Regions from separate parts of the Stappia sp. ICDLI1TA098 genome, predicted to be linked through region 2. Evidence: riboswitches for the same ligand, from Rfam matches in the RefSeq annotation. Region 2 holds a riboswitch; each other region holds the start of a gene.
The links. Region 2 has a riboswitch for cobalamin ahead of metE (5-methyltetrahydropteroyltriglutamate--homocysteine S-methyltransferase). Riboswitches for the same ligand answer to the same signal wherever they lie in the genome.
Positions count from the first base shown of each region.

Region 1: linked by a shared signal. The riboswitch ahead of ACSLUQ_RS08705 (energy-coupling factor ABC transporter permease) and the one ahead of metE (5-methyltetrahydropteroyltriglutamate--homocysteine S-methyltransferase) in region 2 are both predicted to bind cobalamin.
Region 3: linked by a shared signal. The riboswitch ahead of ACSLUQ_RS08510 (DUF1636 family protein) and the one ahead of metE (5-methyltetrahydropteroyltriglutamate--homocysteine S-methyltransferase) in region 2 are both predicted to bind cobalamin.
Region 4: linked by a shared signal. The riboswitch ahead of cobU (bifunctional adenosylcobinamide kinase/adenosylcobinamide-phosphate guanylyltransferase) and the one ahead of metE (5-methyltetrahydropteroyltriglutamate--homocysteine S-methyltransferase) in region 2 are both predicted to bind cobalamin.

Region 1 covers NZ_JBTZBT010000001.1:1,911,118-1,916,111, forward strand. Annotated here, with positions in the region: gene ACSLUQ_RS08700 (BCCT family transporter) at 1-1,380, shown strand, start outside; cobalamin riboswitch at 1,537-1,754, shown strand; gene ACSLUQ_RS08705 (energy-coupling factor ABC transporter permease) at 1,810-2,493, shown strand; gene ACSLUQ_RS08710 (HupE/UreJ family protein) at 2,731-3,345, shown strand; gene iolB (5-deoxy-glucuronate isomerase) at 3,542-4,348, opposite strand; gene iolE (myo-inosose-2 dehydratase) at 4,379-4,994, opposite strand, start outside.
Region 2 covers NZ_JBTZBT010000005.1:67,216-72,209, reverse strand. Annotated here, with positions in the region: gene ACSLUQ_RS19645 (ribonucleotide-diphosphate reductase subunit beta) at 1-241, shown strand, start outside; gene metE (5-methyltetrahydropteroyltriglutamate--homocysteine S-methyltransferase) at 343-2,697, opposite strand; cobalamin riboswitch at 2,811-3,034, opposite strand; gene ACSLUQ_RS19635 (branched-chain amino acid ABC transporter permease) at 3,239-4,246, shown strand; gene ACSLUQ_RS19630 (branched-chain amino acid ABC transporter permease) at 4,267-4,994, shown strand, end outside.
Region 3 covers NZ_JBTZBT010000001.1:1,866,386-1,871,379, reverse strand. Annotated here, with positions in the region: gene ACSLUQ_RS08520 (ABC transporter substrate-binding protein) at 1-889, opposite strand, end outside; gene ACSLUQ_RS08515 (ABC transporter ATP-binding protein) at 953-1,780, opposite strand; gene ACSLUQ_RS08510 (DUF1636 family protein) at 1,777-2,259, opposite strand; cobalamin riboswitch at 2,380-2,591, opposite strand; gene ACSLUQ_RS08505 (GTP-binding protein) at 2,644-3,867, opposite strand; gene ACSLUQ_RS08500 (DUF4198 domain-containing protein) at 3,943-4,668, opposite strand; gene znuA (zinc ABC transporter substrate-binding protein ZnuA) at 4,864-4,994, opposite strand, start outside.
Region 4 covers NZ_JBTZBT010000001.1:2,053,926-2,058,919, forward strand. Annotated here, with positions in the region: gene cobN (cobaltochelatase subunit CobN) at 1-436, opposite strand, end outside; gene cobW (cobalamin biosynthesis protein CobW) at 484-1,602, opposite strand; gene cobU (bifunctional adenosylcobinamide kinase/adenosylcobinamide-phosphate guanylyltransferase) at 1,599-2,141, opposite strand; cobalamin riboswitch at 2,292-2,519, opposite strand; tRNA gene ACSLUQ_RS09220 (tRNA-Asn) at 2,685-2,759, shown strand; gene ACSLUQ_RS09225 (VOC family protein) at 2,909-3,787, opposite strand; gene ACSLUQ_RS09230 (putative bifunctional diguanylate cyclase/phosphodiesterase) at 4,151-4,994, shown strand, end outside.

The DNA of each region.
Region 1 (4,994 bases), on a different contig from region 2:
ATGATCTCGGCGAACATCTTCGTGCTGTTCTGCCTGATGCTGATCGTCAGCCCCTGGGGCAACGTGCGGCTCGGCGGCAAGGATGCGACGCCGGACTACACCTATTCCGGCTGGTTCGCCATGCTGTTCGCCGCCGGCATGGGCATCGGCCTGATGTTCTTCGGCGTGCTCGAGCCGGTCTATCACATGGCCATTTCGCAGCCGCTCGGAACCCCCTCGCCCTTTGCCGAGGACGGGTCGATCATCGCCGCCAACGTCGATGCGGCAAAGTCCATGGGCCTTGCCGCCACCATCTACCACTGGGGCCTGCACCCCTGGGCGATCTACGCGATCGTGGCGCTGGCGCTGGCGCTGTTCTCGTTCAACAAGGGCCTGCCACTGTCGATCCGCTCGGCGTTCTATCCGATCTTCGGCGAGCGCGTATGGGGCTGGACCGGCCATGTGATCGACATGCTCGCCGTTTTCGCCACGCTGTTCGGCCTTGCCACTTCGCTCGGCCTCGGCGCGCAGCAGGCGAACGCCGGACTGGAGCATGTCTTCGGCATTCCCAACACGACGACCGTGCAGGTGATCCTGATCGTCATCATCACCTCCATCGCGCTCATCTCGGTGCTGCGTGGCCTTGATGGCGGCGTGAAGGTGCTGTCGGAGATCAACATGGGCCTCGCCGCCCTGCTCCTGCTGTTCGTGCTCTTCGCCGGCCCGACCGTGGCGATCCTGAAGGACTTCTGGCAGGGGCTGACCGCCTACGCCACCGACCTGGTGCCGCTGTCGAACCCGTTCGGGCGGACCGACGATGACTACCGCCAGGGCTGGACCGCCTTCTACTGGGCGTGGTGGATCTCCTGGTCGCCCTTTGTCGGCATGTTCATTGCCCGCGTCAGCCGCGGCCGGACGGTACGCGAGTTCCTGACCTGCGTGCTGATCATCCCCTCGGTGGTCTGCGTGCTGTGGATGGCCGTCTTCGGCGGCGTCGCCGTCGACCAGGTGCTGAGCGATCCGGCCACCAGCGCGGTGAAGGCCAATGTGATCGACGCCTACCATCCGGAACTGTCGCTCTTCGCCATGCTGGAGGGGCTGCCGTTCTCCTCGATCACGTCGACGCTCGGCATCATCCTGGTGATCGTGTTCTTCGTCACCTCCTCCGACTCCGGCTCGATCGTCATCGACACGATCACGGCCGGCGGCAAGGTCGACGCACCGGTGCCGCAGCGCGTGTTCTGGTGCACCTTCGAGGGGCTGGTCGCGATCGTGCTGCTGATCGGCGGCGGATTGAGCGCGCTGCAGGCGATGGTGATCTCCACCGGCCTGCCCTTCACGCTGGTGCTGCTGCTGATGTGCGTGGCGATCTTCCGCGGGCTGCAGAGCGAAGCCCGCTGAGCCGGCAAACCGCGATCAGAACCGGCGCGAGGTTCCTGCCCCGCGCCGGCGGACTTGTCCCGATCCGCGGGCAGAAGCAGCCGCTTCTGCCCGCGTTTTGGTCTTGAAACGGCGCGATCCTATAAAAAATGACCTTGTCAGCACTCCCGCGCCGCCCTTAGGATTCACTGTGATGGTTTCCGTGTGGCAAAGCCGAGCACGGATGAAAAGGGAACACGGTGCGGCGTACCCATCAGGGGCCAAGACCGTGGCTGCCCCCGCAACTGTAAGCGGCAAGCGATGCCCAGGATGCCACTGGCCGACAGACGGCCGGGAAGGCGGGCAAAGCAACAGCAACCGCGAGCCAGGAGACCTGCCATCATTGGCGACGTGATTTTCACGTCTTTTTTCAATCGCTTGGCGCACGGAGGGTGCGCAAGGGGGCTTATAATGCATATCGAACCGGGCGTCGTAACCGGCGCCAAGATGATGTTGAGCTACGCAACTGCCGTCGGCTCTGTCGGCCTGATCGCGAAGATGTCCTTCGACACAATCCGCAAGGACGGCGGCTTCGCTGCGCTGGTTCTGCGGTCGGTCATCGCCACCGCGCTCGTCTTCTGCTTCTTCGAGGTGCTCCCGACCCGACCGGTCGGCGTCTCGGAGGTGCACATAATCCTGGGATCGACACTCTATCTGACGCTTGGAGCCGGTCCCGCCGGTATCGGCCTGGCGCTCGGCCTGCTGACCCAGGGCCTCTTCTTCGCGCCAGCCGACCTGCCGCAGTACGCCATCAACCTGACGACGCTGATCGTGCCGCTGTACGCCATGAGCCATCTGGCGCGGCGGATCATTCCCGCCAGCACCGCCTACAAGGACGTCAGCTACGTCCAGGCGCTGGCGCTGTCGACCAGCTACCAGGGCGGTATCGTTGCCTGGGTGGCGTTCTGGGCGCTTTATGGCGGCGGTTTCGGCGCGGAGAACCTGGCCAGTGTCGCCAGCTTCGGCGGCGCCTATCTGACCGTGATCATTCTCGAACCGCTTGTCGATCTGGCCGTTCTGGCCGGCGCCAAGACGCTCGACAAGGCGCGCACGGGACTGCTGTTCCAGTCACGCCTGCATCAGGCCGCGGCCTGAGCAGCGCCTGAGCGGACAACCTCCGCCGCCGGGACGCATTTCGCCTCCGGCGGCGGGATTTGCCTCTGGACACGGCCCACAGAGGCCTTGTCTTCCTCGAGGAACCTGTTTTCCTAGCGGAATCGGGCGCATGGCCGGGTCGCTCTGGTGGATCGTCCAGCTTCCCGCGCCCCGTGAAACCCAATCCGCGTGACCCAAATCGGGGCGCAAGATCGACTCAATGGAAGGATCGACAGCATGAAGAAATTTGCCAGTGCCGCCCTCGCGCTTGCCGCGACCACCGGTGCCGTTTTCCTGACAGGCGCAACGCCGGCACTCGCCCACCTCGCCCCCGGCGAGCACGGTTCCTTCGCTGCTGGCTTCTCGCATCCGCTGTTCGGCACGGACCACATCCTGGCGATGGTCGCCGTCGGCCTGTGGGCCTGGCAGATCGGCGGGCGCGCGGTCTATGTGGTGCCGGCAAGCTTCGTCGTGACCATGCTGGTCGGCTTCGGCCTGGCGCTCGGCGGCGTCGGCCTGCCCTTCGTCGAGCCGGCGATCCTGGCGTCGGTGGTGGCCCTCGGCCTGATGGTCGCCCTCGCGGTTCGTCTTCCGGTCGGGGCCTGCGCGGCGATCGTCGGCATCTTCGCCCTCTTCCACGGCCATGCCCATGGCGGTGAAATCGGCTCGGCCACGCAGCTCGCCTACGCCGCCGGCTTCGCGATTGCCACGGCGCTGCTGCATGCTGCCGGCGTCGCGCTCGGCTTCGGCACGGGCGCGCTGGCGCGTGCCGCCGGCGCCAAGGGGCTGACCGTCACGCGCGTGCTCGGCGGCCTCACCGCGCTCGCCGGCGTCGCCCTTTTCTACGCCTGAGCATTTCCGGCAATCGGCGCGACAGGATTTCGAAATTCTGTCGCGCCGAAACGCAAATTTGCATCGACGGGCCGCCACGGCCCGAAAGGCCCGGACGGATCCCGCCCGGGCCTCTTTTCCCTCCGCTTGCATCAAGTCGACGCTCAGATATCCCCGCGCACGGGCGGGCGGTGCGCTCAGACGCGCCGACAGCCTCTTATTTGGCCGCGTCGCGCCGGGCGATCCAGTCGTGGTCGGGATGGTTCTTGAAGCGCCATTTGCGCAAGGGGCCGGCCATGACGTTGAGATAGTACATCTCGTAGCCGTGCGGCGCGCCGCAGGGGTGATGGCCTTTCGGCACCAGGACGACGTCACCGTCGCTCACCGCCATGGTCTCGTCGAGACTGCCGTCCTCGGTGAAGACCCTCTGGAACCCGAAGCCGGTCGCCGGGTCGAGCCGGTGATAATAGGTCTCCTCCAGATAGGTCATGTCCGGGAAGTTGTCCTCGTCATGACGGTGCGGAGGATAGGACGACCAGTTGCCGGCCGGGGTGAAGACCTCCGTCACCAGCAGGCTGTCGGCGACGTCGCTGTCCTCCATGGCGATCGGATGGATGTAGCGGGTATTGGCACCCTTGCCGCGTTCCTCGAAACCGATGTCGGAGATCAGCGCGACCTCGTGCCCGCTCTTGCCCGGCGCGCTGCATACCGCGAGCGTCAGTCCGGTTGTCGCCGTCGCCGACCAGGCGCTGTCGTTCGGCACATAGAGGCAGGCCGGCTTCTTGCGCTCGAAGACGCTCATGCGGTTGCCAAGCTCGCCGAAGTCCTCGCCGCCGGCGGACAGCTTCGCCCTGCCCTCGACCAGAACGAGGATAGCCTCCCGCTCGCCGGTCTCTTCGGCAACGCTCTCTCCCGGCGCGAGTCGGTAAAGCGTGAAGCCGACGTAGCCCCAGCCGGCGCTTTCCGGCGTGATGTCGTGCACCTTGCCGTGCGCGCCGTTGGGCTTCACCAGAAGATCGGCCATGTCGTCCACTCCCGTTGTTTGGTCTGGTCGTCAGTCGTTCGTCGCCCGGTCGAGGCCGACGCGGCGGGCGGTTTCCCTGAGCGCCTTGAGGCCCATCGACTGATAGGTGAACGGATCTCGGACCAGCGGATCCTGCTCCGCCTCGATCACCAGCCAGCCCGAATAGCCATGCCGGGCGGCACAGGCGAGCACGGGGGCGAAATCGACCGCGCCCTGCGGGTCGCCCGGCACCGTGAAGACGCCGCGCCGGACGCCCTCCAGGAAGCTCAGGCCCTGCTCTCGCACCTGGCGCATGATTTCGGGCCGGACGTTCTTGGCATGGATATGCGAGACGCGGTCCATATGCTTCTCGGCGAGGCGCGCGGGATCACCGCCGCCGAAGAAGGCGTGGCCGGTGTCGAGCAGCAACCGCGTCGCCGGGCCGGTCAACGCCATCAACCGGTCGATCTCTTCCTCGCTTTCGATGATGGTGCCCATGTGGTGATGGTAGACGAGCGGCACGCCCGCGCTGGCGCAATGGGCGGCGACCGTCTCCAGATCGGCGCAGAAGCGGGCGAAGCGCTCCGCCCCGAGGACCGGCCGGTCGTTGAGTGCGGCCGCGTCCTGTCCGTGGATCGCGTTCGACGTCTCGCAGGCGATCAGGACC
Region 2 (4,994 bases):
GTCCTACGGACGGGACACGATGCCGCGCGGTTTCCTGGGTCTGAATGCCGCTGCCTGCGAGCAGTACATGCAGTTCATCGCCAACCGGCGCTGCGCGCAGCTCGGCCTCTCTCCGGTTTTTGCGGAGACGGACAATCCCTTCCCCTGGATGAGCGAGGCGATGGACTTGAAAAAGGAGAAGAACTTCTTCGAGACCCGCGTGATCGAGTACCAGAACGGCGGCGCGCTCGCCTGGGACTGAGACAGCGAAAACCCGTGCCGGATCGCTCCGGCACGGGCCCTGTTCATGCGATATCGCCGGTCAGGCGGTGGCGGCACGTCCCGCGAGCGGCGCTTTGGCCATCATTCCGCCGCCTCCCGGGCAAGCGAGCGCAACTGGCGGGCGGCCTCGACCATGTTCACGAGTGCCGGGCGCACCTCGTCCCACTTGCGGGTCTTCAGGCCGCAGTCGGGATTGACCCAGAGCTGTGCATCGGAAAGCCGCTCGCGCGCGAGCATCAGCAGGTTCGTCATTTCCCGCACCGTCGGCACGCGCGGCGAGTGGATGTCGTAGACACCCGGCCCGATCTCGTTCGGATAGCTGTACCCCTGGAACGCATCGAGCAGCTCCATTTTCGAGCGCGAGGTCTCGATGGAAATCACATCCGCATCCATCGCCGCGATGGCCTCGATGATGTCGTTGAACTCCGAGTAGCACATGTGCGTATGGATCTGGGTCTCGTCCTCGACGCCCGAAGACGCCAGGCGGAAACAGCCGACAGCCCAGTCGAGATAGGCTTTCCAGTCCGCATGCCGCAGTGGCAATCCTTCGCGTAATGCCGCCTCGTCGATCTGGATCATCCGCGCGCCGGCCGTCTCGAGATCGGCGACTTCGTCGCGGATCGCAAGCGCGACCTGGCGGCAGGTTTCGCTGCGGGGGATGTCATCGCGTACGAAGGACCAGTTGAGGATGGTGACCGGACCGGTCAGCATCCCCTTGACCGGTCGTTGCGTCAGCGACTGCGCGTAGCGCCACCAGCCAACCGTCATCGGCTTCGGCCGCGAGACGTCGCCGAAGAGGATCGGCGGCCGGACATAGCGCGAGCCGTAGCTTTGCACCCAGGCGTGTTTCGTGAAGGCGAAACCCGACAGGCGCTCGCCGAAATACTGCACCATGTCGTTGCGCTCGAATTCACCGTGGACGAGCACATCGAGACCGATGTCCTCCTGCCAGCGGATGACGCGCCGGGTCTCCTCGCGCAGGAACCCTTCGTAGCCGGTGGAATCGAGCGTACCCTTGGCATGGGCGGCACGCGCCTTGCGCACGTCCGCGGTCTGCGGGAAGGAGCCGATGGTCGTCGTCGGGAACAACGGCAGCCCGAACTGCGAATGCTGCAGGCGTGCCCGCGACGCATAGGCGCTGGCCCTGCGGCTGGCCGAAGCGGGAATCGCGGCGAGCCGCTCCTTCACCACCGGATCGTGCACCTTGGCGGACGAGGCGCGCCGCGCCACGGCGGATGCGGATGCAGCGAGCCGCTCGGCAACCGCGTCGCGTCCGTTCACCAGCGCCTTTCCGAGCGTCGACAGCTCGTCCATCTTCTGCACGGCAAAGGCAAGCCAGTCCCTCAGGTCGGCATCGAGACCGGTTTCAAGATCAAGATCGATCGGCACATGCAGCAGCGAGCACGACGGGGCGATCTCGATCCGGTCGAGACCGCGCGCCTCGACCACCGGCTCGAGCCGGTCGAGAAGCGCCGGCAGATTGGCGCGCCAGATGTTGCGTCCGTCAATCGCACCGAGCGACAGGACCGTGTCCGCTGGCACGCTCTCCAGCACCTGGTCGAGCTGTTCCGGCGCGCGCGCTAGGTCGACATGCAGACCGGCGACCGGGAGCGACGCGGCAAGCGGAAGATTGTCGCCAAGCGCGCCGAAATAGGTGGCGAGCATCACCTTGAGGCCCCGCACCTCTCCGGCGATCCGGGCATAGGCGCGGCGAAAAGCGTCCTGCGCCGCTGGCTCGAGGTCGGTCGCAAGGCATGGCTCGTCGATCTGCACCCAGTCCGCGCCGGCCTCGGCGAGCCGGGCGAGAAGCTCCACATAGACATCGAGCAGGCCGTCGAGAAGCGACAGCGGATCGAGCCCCGGATCGGCGCTCTTGCCGAGCTTCAGAAAGGTCACGGGACCAAGCAGGACCGGCCGCGTCTGAAACCCCAGCGACCTTGCCTCGAGATACTCGTCGAGCGGCTTGGTCGAGGCGAGCGTGAATTTCTGGCCGGCCGCGAACTCCGGAACCATGTAGTGATAGTTGGTGTCGAACCACTTGGTCATCTCGAGCGCGGGAACGCCGGTCCCTGCGGATCGCTGCCCATGACCGCAGGAGGCCTGATCGCCTGCTCCCTGGCTGCCCCGCGCCATGGCGAAATAGGTATCGAGCGGCACCTCGCCGCCCTCCCAGCCATAGACGTCCGGAATCGCGCCGACCATCACGCTGGTGTCGAGGACATGGTCGTAGAGCGAGAAATCGTTGGAAGGAATATTGGTCACGCCAAGCGCTTGCTGGCGGGCCCAGTTGGCGGCGCGCAGACCGGCCGCCGCGTCTTGCAGCGATGCCGCGTCAGACCTGCCGGACCAATAGGATTCGAGTGCGAACTTCAGCTCCCGCCGCGGGCCGATCCGCGGCGCTCCAAGAGTGCTGACTGCGAGAGAAAGTAGAGACATCGGCTTCAAACCCCAATGTGTTGGGGGCAAAGGCCGAGCGGACGCATGCCATGACCTTCCGCGACAGGTCGCCGACGGAAGCGCAAGCGCACCACCGGGACACCCCGCCCAGGGACGACTATCTTGTCGCGGCAGGTCTCCTGGCTCACGGGTCAACGCTTCCGTCCGGCCTTCCCGGAACCCCTGCGGTTCCAGTGACGCGAATTGGACTTCGGCTCGCCGCTCACAGTTGCGGGGGCAGCTCCGGTCTTGCCTGTCGCGTGGACAGGCGCACCGGATTCCCTCTTAGCTCCGGCGTCATCGCGACGACCAGAGAACCACGACGCCCGAAGAGTGGGCCTCGCGACAGCCAAAGTCAAGCGATATAAAGACATGCTTATGTCTTGATATGACGTGAAATGCACCACCAGCTGCCGCATGAAGCATCACAAACCCCGGAAAGTTATGTCATCAGGTTATGAGGTTTCGCGTAATTGCGATAGGACAGGACCCGGGCACCGGGATACGCTTCAAAAAAAAGCAATATCGACAGAGGTCAACAGTGTCAGAACAGTCAGCGGATCCGCAAATCGCGGCCGAACGGCCGCCTATTGCCGCCTCATCGCTTCCGGAAAACACCAACCGGACCAAACGCCTGATCTGGGCCGGAGTCGTTGCCGCAATCATCGTCGCGTTTCTGCCCGCGCCGATGTTTACGGACAATCTCTCCTTCATGTTCTACATGATGCTCTGGCTTACGATGGCCACATCGTTCAACTTCGTGGCCGGCATGGCCGGATATATGCCTTTTGGTTATGTCGCATTCTACGGTATTGGCGCCTATGCGACCGGTGCTCTCTACAAGAGTTTCGGCCTGCCGATTCCGGTTGCTCTTGCCGGCGCTGCGCTCGCCGGGCTTGCCTTCGGTCTGCTGCTCGCGCCGACCCTGAAGCTGCGCGGCGTCTACTTCGGCATCGTCAGCCTGGCTCTGGCGATGGCGCTGAAACTGACGATCTCGCTGATGCCTTCGGAGATCACCGGCGGCAGCCTCGGCCTCATCCTGTCCAGCGCCAATGATCCGGTCGCCGCCTATTACGCCATGTTCGCCGTTCTCCTCGGCGCGCTGGCCGCCGGCACATGGCTTTCCATGTCGCGCCTCGGTGTCGCGCTCCGCGCCATCCGCGATGACAGCGAGGCAGCCGAGGTTGTCGGCGTCAACGTCGTGCGCACCCGCCTCAAGGCCTGGCTGATGGCCGCCATGTTCCCCGCGCTCGTAGGCGGGGTGGAGGCCTGGTACACCAACGCGATCGACCTCGACTCCTCCTTCAACCTGCTCGTGACGGCCAAGAGCATCGTCTATGCCATGGCGGGCGGGCTCGGCTTCCTCGTCGGACCGATTATCGGCGCGGGCGCGCTTTATGGCATCGACCAGCTCATCTGGCGCCAGTTCCCGACCCTCAACCTGCTCATTCTCGGGCTCGTGATCATCGGCCTGATGCTGCTCCTGCCGCGCGGCATCGTCGGTGCCTTCGCGCAGCGCTTCTCGCGCTTCCGCCGCTTCATCCCGTAAGCCTGACAGGATTGAAAAAGATGAATGACCTTCTGCTTCAAGGCCTTGTGAACGGCATCGTCGTCGGGCTGATCTACGCGCTGATCGGTGTCAGCCTCAATGTCATCTTCGGCGTGCTGCGCGTCGTCAACTTCGCCCATGGCGAGTTCATCGTGCTCGGTGCCTATGGCGCCTTCTTCGCCCAGACCTGGCTCGGCCTCTCGCCGCTGATGGCCATGCCGCTCGTGTTCGCCGTTTTCGGCGCCGCCGGCTACGGCCTTTATTTCATCCTCGTGAAACGTCTCGCGCGCTCCAATGACCCCGAGCACGCCTCGCTGCTCGTCATGTTCGGCCTGTCGCTCGTGCTCGGCGCGCTGATGCTGCTCGTCTTCGAGGCGGACGCGCGCTCACTCAACTATTCGCTCGAGCCGCCGTTCCTGATGTTCGGCAACGTCATCCTGCCGACGACCAAGCTGCTCGGCCTCGCCGTCAGCATCGTCATCACCGCGGCACTCGCCTTCTTCCTCTATCGCACCATGCCCGGAAAGGCGCTGCGCGCCATCATCATGAACCGGGACGCGGTGCAGATCGTCGGCGTCGATCTCGATCATCTCTCGGCGCTGACCTTCGGGCTCGGGCTGGGGCTGGCGGGCATCACCGGCATCCTTGTGTCGATGATCTTCCCCTCCTTCTCCCCCTTCATCGGACAGGACTACACGCTGATCGGCTTCATCGTGATCGTTCTCGGCGGCCTCGGCCACCCCATCGG
Region 3 (4,994 bases), on a different contig from region 2:
GACCGGGCGTCAGTTCCTCATAGCGCAAGGCGAGGGTGCGGTTGTCCTCGACCGCCTTGAGGTGGCTCATTACCGGGTGGGCGCGCAGGAAGGCCATGAGCTTTTCGGCTCCGCCGCTGTCCTGATAGTCGAGCAGGATGATGAAGTCCGGATCTGCGGCGGCCACCGCCTCCCAGGAGGTGGTGCCCCAGCTCGTCTCCATGTCGCCGGTGACATTGCTGCCGCCGGCCGCGGAGATCATCGCCGTCGGCATGGCGAACCGACCGGCGGTGAAAGGTTTGTCCTCACCGGAATCGTAGAGGAACACCGTCACTGGCGCGCGCCCGGCCACAGCGGCCTGCACGGCGGCGACGCGCGCCTTCCAGCCCTCCACCAGCGCCTGCGCCTTGTCCTGGCGGTCGAAGATCTCGCCGAGCCGCAGGATGTCGCCATAAAGCAGATCGAGCGAGGCGGCGGGGCGGCTCTTGTCGACGTGGATGCAGCTTTCGGTGAGGATCAGCGTCTTGACGCCCTGGTCGGCGAGCGTCTCCGGCGTTACGTCGCCGCCGGGCTTCATGCCGTAGTACCAGCCGCCGAAGAAGACGTCTGCGCCGGAGGCGACGATGTTTTCCAGCGAGGGATACTTCGGCGCGATCTCCGGTAGCTCGCCGCGTCTGGCTTCGAACTCGGGCGTCGTCTTGTACCAGCCGCTGATGCCGCTGACGCCGACCATGTGATCCTGAAGATCCAGTGCGAAGGCCATTTCGGAAATGTTGATGTCCTGCGTCACCATGCGCTCGGGCGTGGTCTCGAAGGTCAGTGGCTGGCCGCAGTTGTCGACGGTGACAGGTGCGGCATGGGCGGTGCCGGCAAGCAGGAGCGCGGCAAGCGCGGCGGTGAGACGGATCATGAAAGGCCCTTTCGGTGAAGGCAGGCGATGTGATGGGAAGGTTGCGGCCGCGCCGGAGAGGGATCAGTCCGCGAGCGCGGGCACCGCTTCAGGCGTCGTCCGGCGGATCGGGATGTCGAGGGCGCACAGCATGCGGTCTTCGGAGGGGTGCGGAAGGCGGTGCATGTCGACCTCGAAGGTCGCACGCACCCGAGCGCTTGAGAGGACGTCTCGCGGGTGTCCGTAGGCCGTCAGCCGGCCTTCGTCGATCAGCGCGACGTGGCTGGCGAAATCCTCGATCAGCGTGAGATCGTGCAGCACGGCGATGACCGTGATGCCAAGGCGGGTGACCAGGCTGAGCAGGTCCCCGCGGGCCCGCGGGTCAAGATGATTGGTCGGCTCGTCGAGAACCAGAAGCCTTGGCTCCTGGCACACGGCGCGGGCGATCTTGGCCCGCTGCCGTTCGCCGCCGGAGAGGCTCCCCATGGTTCGCCGCGACAACCCCGTCAGGCCCGCCACGGCTAGAGCTTCGCCGAGGGCTGCCTGATGGGCGCGGGCGTCGAGTGCCCGGCGATGGGGCAGGCGGCCGAGCGCCACGTAGTCGGCGACGGAGAGGCGTCCATCCGGCTCCTCGCTCTGCCCGACGTAGGCGATGGCGCGGGCGCGCTCGTGGATCGGCACACGCGCAAGCGAACGCTTGCCCAGCAGGATCTCGCCGTCGCCGGCAGGTGCAAGACCCGCGATCATGCGCACCAGCGTGCTCTTGCCGGCTCCGTTCGGGCCGGCGATCACCAGGATCTCGCCTGCATGGACATGGAAGGAGACATCCTCGACGAGCCGTTGCCCGCGTGCGGTCGAATAGCCGACGCCGATGAGTTCCAGGGTGGTTTCCAGGCCGCTCTCGTGTGTCATTCAACGATCTCCGCGTTTGCCATGGAAAGCGGGAAGGCGACGACGGGCGCGGGCAGGCGGGCCAGGGTCTTGCCCTTCAGAGCTTCCGGGCGCTGGAGCGAGGAACACCATCCGTCCGCCAACTCGAGGTATTGTCCGGCGAAAGTGGCAATCGCCGAGATTTCCTCGTCTGTCTCGATGCTGCCGAAGAGATAGCCCGCCTTGCCCGGCGCCTGGATGGCAATGGCGCAGGGGCGGCCGCAGCCGGCCATGCAGGCCGCACCAGTCACGGCCACGGATGGTGCCAGTCCCTGGTCGCGCAAGGCAGTGCACAGGCGCTCGCTCACTGCCGGGCCGACACGCTCGCCGTAACGGGTGCTGCCGTCCTCGTCGACGGTGCGTGCCCGGCAGGTGGTGCAAACGATGACGACCGCGCCGGCCATGGCGGACGGGGCCGTGTCGTCAGCTCGCGTTTCGCAAGGGATCAGGTCGTGCGCCATCTACATCCTGCCGGTCGGAAAGACGGGGCAGGAGAAGAACGCAGGCGGTCTGATGGCGCACCTTCGGCGTGCGCGCTATCGGAATTGCCATGTCGCCCTCCCGGAACACCCCGTCCGGTCACTGGTGAATCCACGATGGCAGGTCTCCTGGCTCGCGGGTCATCGCCTTCCCCACCTTCCCGCCCGTCAGGGCAGTGGCAAACCGGGGTCGGCTTTCCGCTCACAGTTGCGGGGGCAGCCACGGTTTCGGTCCCTGCTGGGTACGCCTCACCGTGTTCCCTTTTCATGCCCTCGGAGATTCTCGTCGGGCAACCATCGCAGCTGAAACTGGCAGATCGGCCGGGGTGCTGCAACCGGCTTTCGTCGCCCTCTCGCCGCATACCGCTAGTCTCCGCCGGCGTTCCAAAGGGGAAAGGGGTCGGCAAGGCCTGTCCAACGCTCCGGCTTGAAGGCGGTCGCCTCCACCAGGCAGGCGTCGAGATCGGCGCGAAGTCGGGCTTCGTCCATGTCGCTGACGCCGATGAAGACGATCTCCTGGCGTCGGTCGCCCCAGACCGGGTCGAAGAGAGGTCGCATCGCCTCGCGCCACTCCGGGTGTTCCGGCCAGTAGGAGGTCGGTACGGCGCTCCACCAAAGCCCGCGCTTCTCGGTTCGCACGATGCTGCCGGCCTGGCTGATCTCACCGACGAAACGCGGGCGCGTCGCCAGCCAGAAGAATCCCTTGGCGCGGATGACGCCGGGCCAGGTGGTGTCGATGAACCGCTTGAAGCGTGTCGGGTCAAAGGGGCGGCGCGCCCGGTAGACGAACGAGCGAACGCCGTATTCCTCGGTTTCGGGGATGTGGTCGGCATAGCCGTTCATCTCCTTGAACCAGAGCGGATGCGTCTGCGCCCGCTCGAAGTCGAAACGGCCGGTGCCGAGAATGTCCCCGGCGGCGACTTCGGCGAAATCGGTCTCGATGACGTGGGCGTCGGCGTTGAGCGCGCGCACGATCTTGCGCGCGGCGGCGAGGTCGTCAGGGCTGGCCGAGGAGACCTTGTTGAGGACGATCGTATCGGCAAACTCGATCTGGTCGACGAGCAGGTCGACCAGCGTGCGCTCGTCCTCCTCGCCCAGGGATTCGCCCCTGTCTGTCAGGAAGTCGGTCGAGCCGTAGTCCTTCAGCAGGCTCGCTGCGTCGACCACGGTGACCATGGAATCGATCTGAGCCACGTCCTCGAGGCTGACATCATCCTCGTCGCGGAAGGAGAAGGTCGCGGCGACGGGCAGGGGTTCTGAAATGCCGCTCGCCTCGATCAGCAGATGGTCGAAGCGATCTTCGCCGGCAAGCCGGAACACTTCCTTGAGAAGGTCCTCGCGAAGCGTGCAGCAGATGCAGCCGTTGGTCATCTCGACCAGTTTCTCTTCCACGCGGGACAGGTTTGCTCCACCTTCGCGGATCAGGCTGGCATCGACGTTGACCTCGCTCATGTCGTTGACGATGACGGCGACGCGTAAACCTTCCCGATTGGAGAGGACGCGGTTCAGGAGCGTGGTCTTTCCAGCGCCGAGAAAGCCGGAGAGAACCGTAACGGGAAGCTTCCCTTTCGGGTGCGGACGGGGAGGCATGGCTGGCTCGCTGTGTCTGATGGGCTGTTCTGCGGGGACGCCGAAAACTCGGCGCCCCCGCGTTTGCGTCATCCGTCAGTGGCTGTGACGGGAGAGGGTGAAGGAGAAGGTGGTGAAGTGATTGATGGTGTCGGCCTTGGCCGGGTCGTCGGTCGGGGCCTTGTAGGAGGCGGCGATGACGTTCAGGCCTGAGTTGCGCACGGTGATACGCGCCTTGCCCTCGGCATCGGTGCGCACCGGGCTCGCCTCGCTGTCGGTCGTGTATTCGGCGGTGACGGGCACGTCTGCGACCGGAACGCCGTCGGCAAGAACCTTGATCTCGAGCGTGTCGCCGGCATGCAGATGAAGAGGGTCGGCTAGCGGCACGATCTCCAGCGGCAGACCCTGCGGGCGGGGAGCACCGCCCGGCTCGCCGACAAGCGAGACCGCGTGCTTGAAGTTGCGGCCGGCAGTCCGGGCGTCGGTGACTTCGTCCTTCGCCTTGTTTACCCAGCTGCCATCCTGGCGCTCGGTCCAATAGCCGTTGTCCATCGTCGCGCTGACGTAGACGGCGCTGTCCGGCAGGCTGAAGGTGACATGATCCTTGGCCTTGCGAACATCCGGCGCCACCGCCTTGCCGTCGCCGGTGGCTGCGGCAAGGCTCGTGAGCTTTGCCGGGTCATAGGCCTCGTCCGAGGCACCGTGACCGTAGACGATGGCCTGATCGCCGTGGCGCTGGGCGATCCAGATGCCATGGGCTGAGGCCGAGGCAAGCGAGGCCAGGAAAAGCGCGGCGGCGGTTGAGGTGCGAAGCAGTCGCATGAATGCGTCCTTTATGTGATAACATAACATATTTGGGTGATGAAAACCCACGCCACAACACGCCACCGGGAGCCGGCAGCGAGACGGAGACGGGTTCGGCGGGCAAGGTCGCGCAACGCCAGGCGGCGTCGCTGCGACGGTGCGGGGAGAATGCCGGCGCGCAAGCAGTGGGCGTTGCGCACCGGCGTGGTCAGGTCAGTCGTTCGCCGAAAGGCAGTCGGCGAGCGAGGTGGCAAGCGCCTTCAGCAGCTCGGGGTACTGATCGGGACCGGCGGGAATGTCCGCACCGAGCGGATCCAGCACGCCGCTGCGCGCCTTCGTGCCCT
Region 4 (4,994 bases), on a different contig from region 2:
CGCCCTCGGCGAGATAGCGCCAGAGGCATTCCACGGTCGCCACATCGAGGGTCGAACGCGCGGCAAGATCCGCGTCCCAGCGGTCGTCCCCCGGCATCACGGCAAGCCCGATGCCCGCGCCGCGCGCGACCTCCGTCAGCCTTTCGACGCCGTAGGGCCAGTACTCCGCCCCGCCGAGCAGCCGAAGGATCACGAGGCGAGAGCCCGCGACCGTGTCCTCGGCGTAAAGGTCCACCGAATACGGATGGGAAAGCGCCATCATGTTGGCAAGTCGCAGCGAAGATACGGTCTCGCCAAGCCGCTGCTTCGCCGCCGCCAGAGAGGCGAGCTCTGTGTCGGCCGCAGACAGGACAATCACGTCCGCCGGGCTCTGGCCGAGATCGACCGCCTCGTCGCCCTGGTCGATGCGTCCGCTGCGTCCGGCAAGAATGTGCATGCCGCCTCCCCTTGTGGTTCCGTTTTCCCGCCCGCTCTTTCGCCTGATCAGGCGGCCTGCGCGCTGGCGAGAAGCCCCTCCACGCGGGCGAGGTCGAAACCGGCGAGCCCGATCACCACGAGCCGGCCCGGCGCGCGGCTGTCGCGGGCGAACCATGCTTCCACGCGGGGGCCGACCGCCTGCACCATCGCCGGTGCCGCCTTGCCGGATATTTCCGCCGCGCCCTTGATCCGCAGCACGCCGGGAACCGCCATCGCCGCGCCGACGCGCGCCTCAAGGTCCTTCAACGACGCGAACGCCGCGAGCGTCACCACATGGCTCTCGAATTCATCATGGTCATGATCGTGATGATGATGGTGGTGATCGTGATCATCGTCATGATCATGATCGTGATCCCCGTCGTCGTGATGGTGATGGCTCTCGTGATGCCCCTCGCGCCCGGTCATGTCCTCCTCGGAGGCACTCATGCGGCCAAGGAGCACGTCGGCGGCGAGCACCCCCTTCTCCGCCGTGACGATCTCAACGGCAGGGCGCACGCGTGAGGCGACCTCGGCGCGCACACGGGCAAGCCCCTCCGCGTCGACAAGATCGGCCTTGTTGAGCACGACGAGGTCGGCGCAGACGAGCTGGTCCTCGAAAAGTTCCTCCACCGGGCTTTCGTGGTCCAGCGCCTCGTCGGCGGCGCGCTGCGCGGCAAGGGCCGCCTCGTCGCCGACAACACGCCCCTCGGCAACGGCGGCCGCGTCGACAACGGTCACCACGGCATCGACCGTGACCCGCGTCTTCACGCTCGGCCAGGAAAAAGCGCGCACCAGCGGCTGAGGCAGAGCCAGGCCCGACGTCTCGATGACGATGTGCTCGGGCGCGTCCTCGCGGTTGATCAGCATTTCCATCGTCGGCAGGAAGTCGTCGGCGACCGTGCAGCAGATGCAGCCATTGGTCAGTTCGACCACCTCGTCGGCCGCGCAGGTCGGGTCGGCGCAGCCGTCGACCAGCGAGCCGTCAAAGCCCATGTCGCCGAACTCATTGACGATGAGCGCGATCCTCTTGCCCTTCGCCTCGCGCAAGAGATTGGAGAGCAGCGTCGTCTTGCCGGCCCCAAGGAAGCCGGTGACGATCGTGGCCGGGATCTTGCCGGTACGCTGCGGGGGCTGGGAAGTGCTCATAAGGTGATCTCCGGTTGGGCGGAATTGGGCTTGAGGACAAGCGGCAGGCCGGCGGCTACCAGCACCGCGGCCTCGGCCGCTTCCGCGATCAGACGGTTGAGGCGTCCCTGCTCGTCGCGAAAGCGGCGGGCAAGCGCATTGTCGGGAACGATACCGGAGCCGACCTCGTTGGTGACGAGCACCACCGGCCCGGCTGCAGCGGCAATCGCGGCACGCAGCCGCCGGGTCTCGGCGGCGGGATCCGCTTCGGCGAAAAGGACGTTCGAAAGCCAGAGCGTCAGGCAGTCGACCAGCAGCGCCCGCCCGGGCCGGCTCTCGGCGGCGATGACGCCGGCGATATCGCGAGGCTCCTCCAGCGTCAGCCAGCCTTCGCCGCGCTGGTCGCGGTGGCGTGCGACGCGCTCGCGCATCTCGCCGTCGCCGGCGACACAGGTCGCCACGTAGACACGCTCGCGGCCGCTGGCGCGAACGAGCCCCTCCGCGTAGGCGCTCTTGCCAGAGCGCGCACCGCCGGTCACGAGAACAGTCCTGAAGGGCATTAGTTTCCGGCCACGCGCGGGCAATGCGGTGACAGGCGTGTACGGCCGCGCAGACGACGGCCGGGATCGAATCTCTTCATTGCAGCCTCCTGCCGTCCACCCGACGGCCGTGACGTTTCGGGCCGGGGCCGCGCGCCACAGGGCGGATGCGGGCTCCCGGGATCTCCGGCTCGTCTCCTGGCTCGCGGGTCGCGGCCATGTCCCTGCCCTTCCCGGGCCGTTCGCCCAGTGGTACGCGCAGGATGGCTCGCCGCTCACAGTTGCGGGGGCAGCTACGGATTCGGGACCCCGACTTGGGTCGTCCCCCACCGTATTCCGACTTTCACCTCTCCCTCGGACTTTGTCCGTCGGATAAGGACCGGTCGTCCTTCATAGCGCGGCGCGAGGCCGCCAACAAGCTCGCCGGACCGCCCGGCATTCGGCGCCAGATCCCCTCCCCGCACTGGTGCCTGTGGAAAAATCATGACAAAATACTTGGCAAATGCGCATGGGCTTTGCTATATGCCCCTCACCGACGCGGTGCACCGCACTGCGGTTCAGTGATCCCCGGTAGCTCAGTGGTAGAGCAAGCGGCTGTTAACCGCTTGGTCGCTGGTTCGAATCCGGCCCGGGGAGCCACTCTTCTTCTTTTCCTTACATCGAGATTTTCCGCAAGGCGGCGCTTCGCAGCGTATGCGGTTGTGTGACCTCTCGCCCGTCGCAAGCATGCAATCGGGGAGATGGCATCCGCCGGAACTGGCTCCGACGGATGTCTACCGATCCGTGCATCAAGCCCCGCGCAGAACGATTTCCGTTCCCCAGGGATCCCGAAGCGTCAGCACGTCACCCGAATCATCGACGAAAATCCCCCCGGCGCGTGCAGTCGCGGAGATCCGGTCGCGATCCTCCTTCGAAAGAACGATGAGCTCCAACGACGCGAGACCGGTGCGCCCCGGCGTGCGCGTGCCCGCCCCCCGGCTGTTCCAGACATTGCCGGCAAGCTGGTGATGATAACCGCCGGAGCCGAAGAAGCTGCCGCCAGGATAGCGCGCCGAAAGGTCAAAGCCGATCACGTCGCGATAGAAGCCCTCAGCCAGATCTGTGTCGCCGACGCGCAGGTGAACATGACCGACGATGCTTCCTTGCGGCATGCCGGACCAGGTCCGCTCTGCTCCAGCAGCGATCAGGCCTTCCGCGTCGAGCGGATCGGTGGACATGGTCACCGTGCTATCCGCACGCCACCAGACCTCGGCCGGGCGATCGGTGTAGATCTCGATGCCGTTGCCCTCGGGATCGGCAAGGTAGAGCGCTTCGCTGACGATGTGATCCGACGCCCCGTCGATCCTTAGGCCCGTCTGCAGCGCGAAGCGCAGCCAGCAGCCGAGATCGGCGCGCGTCGGCAGCAAGAAGGCGGTATGAAAGAGACCGGCCTCGCGCGGGCTCGACGCGGCAAGAGAAGGATCGCCGCGCAGCTCCAGAAGCACAGAATCGCCAACTCCCAGCCGCACGGTTTCATCATCGCGCGCAAGAACGGCAAGCCCGAGCACCTTGCGGTAAAAGTCGGTCATTGCCGCCAGATCGCGAACGGCCAGAACTACGCGACCGACGCGCATCGGCGCGGCCATCATATCGAACTGCCCGGTTCCGGTCTTTGTGTGAAGCTCCATCATAAGTCCCCGATTGCGCCTGGCATCCGCTCGCCACGCAAGCGCCGGCCTCCTTGCCGGCCTTGCCGCTAAAACCTGGGACAGGCACGGTCTTCGTACAATTGGCGTAATCGTGGCAATATTGTTAATCTGACAGAAACAATGTAAGAAACATCAAGGCTCTCCTCAGCGGGGCCAATCGGCGCCGCCTGCCATGCTTGCCCCCTTCCCCTTTGGAATTTGTCCTGACGCTTGTTTTTATTCGACAAATAAATTCTCCCACCGCTGCTGCGAAACATTGAGCGGCGGGATTTCTCATAAACGCTCGTATTTTCCCTTCCTATGCAAATTCGATGGGCAATCATAATTTATTGGCATTGAACATTGTTATTTCTTGGGGCCACTGGGGAAATCGACATGCCACCGCAGATAGCACAACTTTGGCAACGGTTTGCCGAACCGGTACTTGTCGTTGCGAGTGGCATCGGAATCTGGTCCATCCTCGTTTACCTGGACGCGTTCGAGGCTGCTATCGCATTTGCCAAGGCTCATGAGACCTTTGAAGTCGACGAAGCCTTCTTGGCAATTTCCATCATCGGCATCCTCGGGTTCCTCTACAGCATCAGGCATCACGCCCGCCTCAAGGGCGAACTGCACCGACGCGTTGAAGCTGAAAAACGTGCCGCGTGGCTTGCCGAGCATGACGTACTCACCGGGCTGGCGAACCGCCGCCAACTCGCCCAGTTCATTCACGACATCGACAGCCAGCGCGCGAACGCCCAGCCGCGCCTTGCGGTTTTCAGCATCGATCTCGACGGCTTCAAGAGCCTCAACGACCTGCTTGGCCACGCAGCCGGCGACGACCTGCTGATCGGCATGGCGCAGCGTCTCACCACGGCCTTTCCGCAAGAGACCGTGGTCCGACTTGGCGGCGACGAGTTTCTGGTCATCGCCGACCGAGCCCACTTCGACGACCCCGCCGCGACCGCAGGAACGCTTCATGCGGCCATCACCGAGCCGATAACGCTACAGGAAGACGGCAGCGAGATCGGCCTTGGCGTGAGCATTGGCGTCAGCCTCTATCCTGACCACGCCGAGACGCTGCGCGAAACCATCCGCAAGGCCGATATGGCGATGTATGCCGCCAAGCATGGCCAGGACCAGCCAGTGCGGTTGTTCGACGCGAAGCTCGAGGCAAGCATGCGTGAGCAAAAGGAGATCGAGGAAC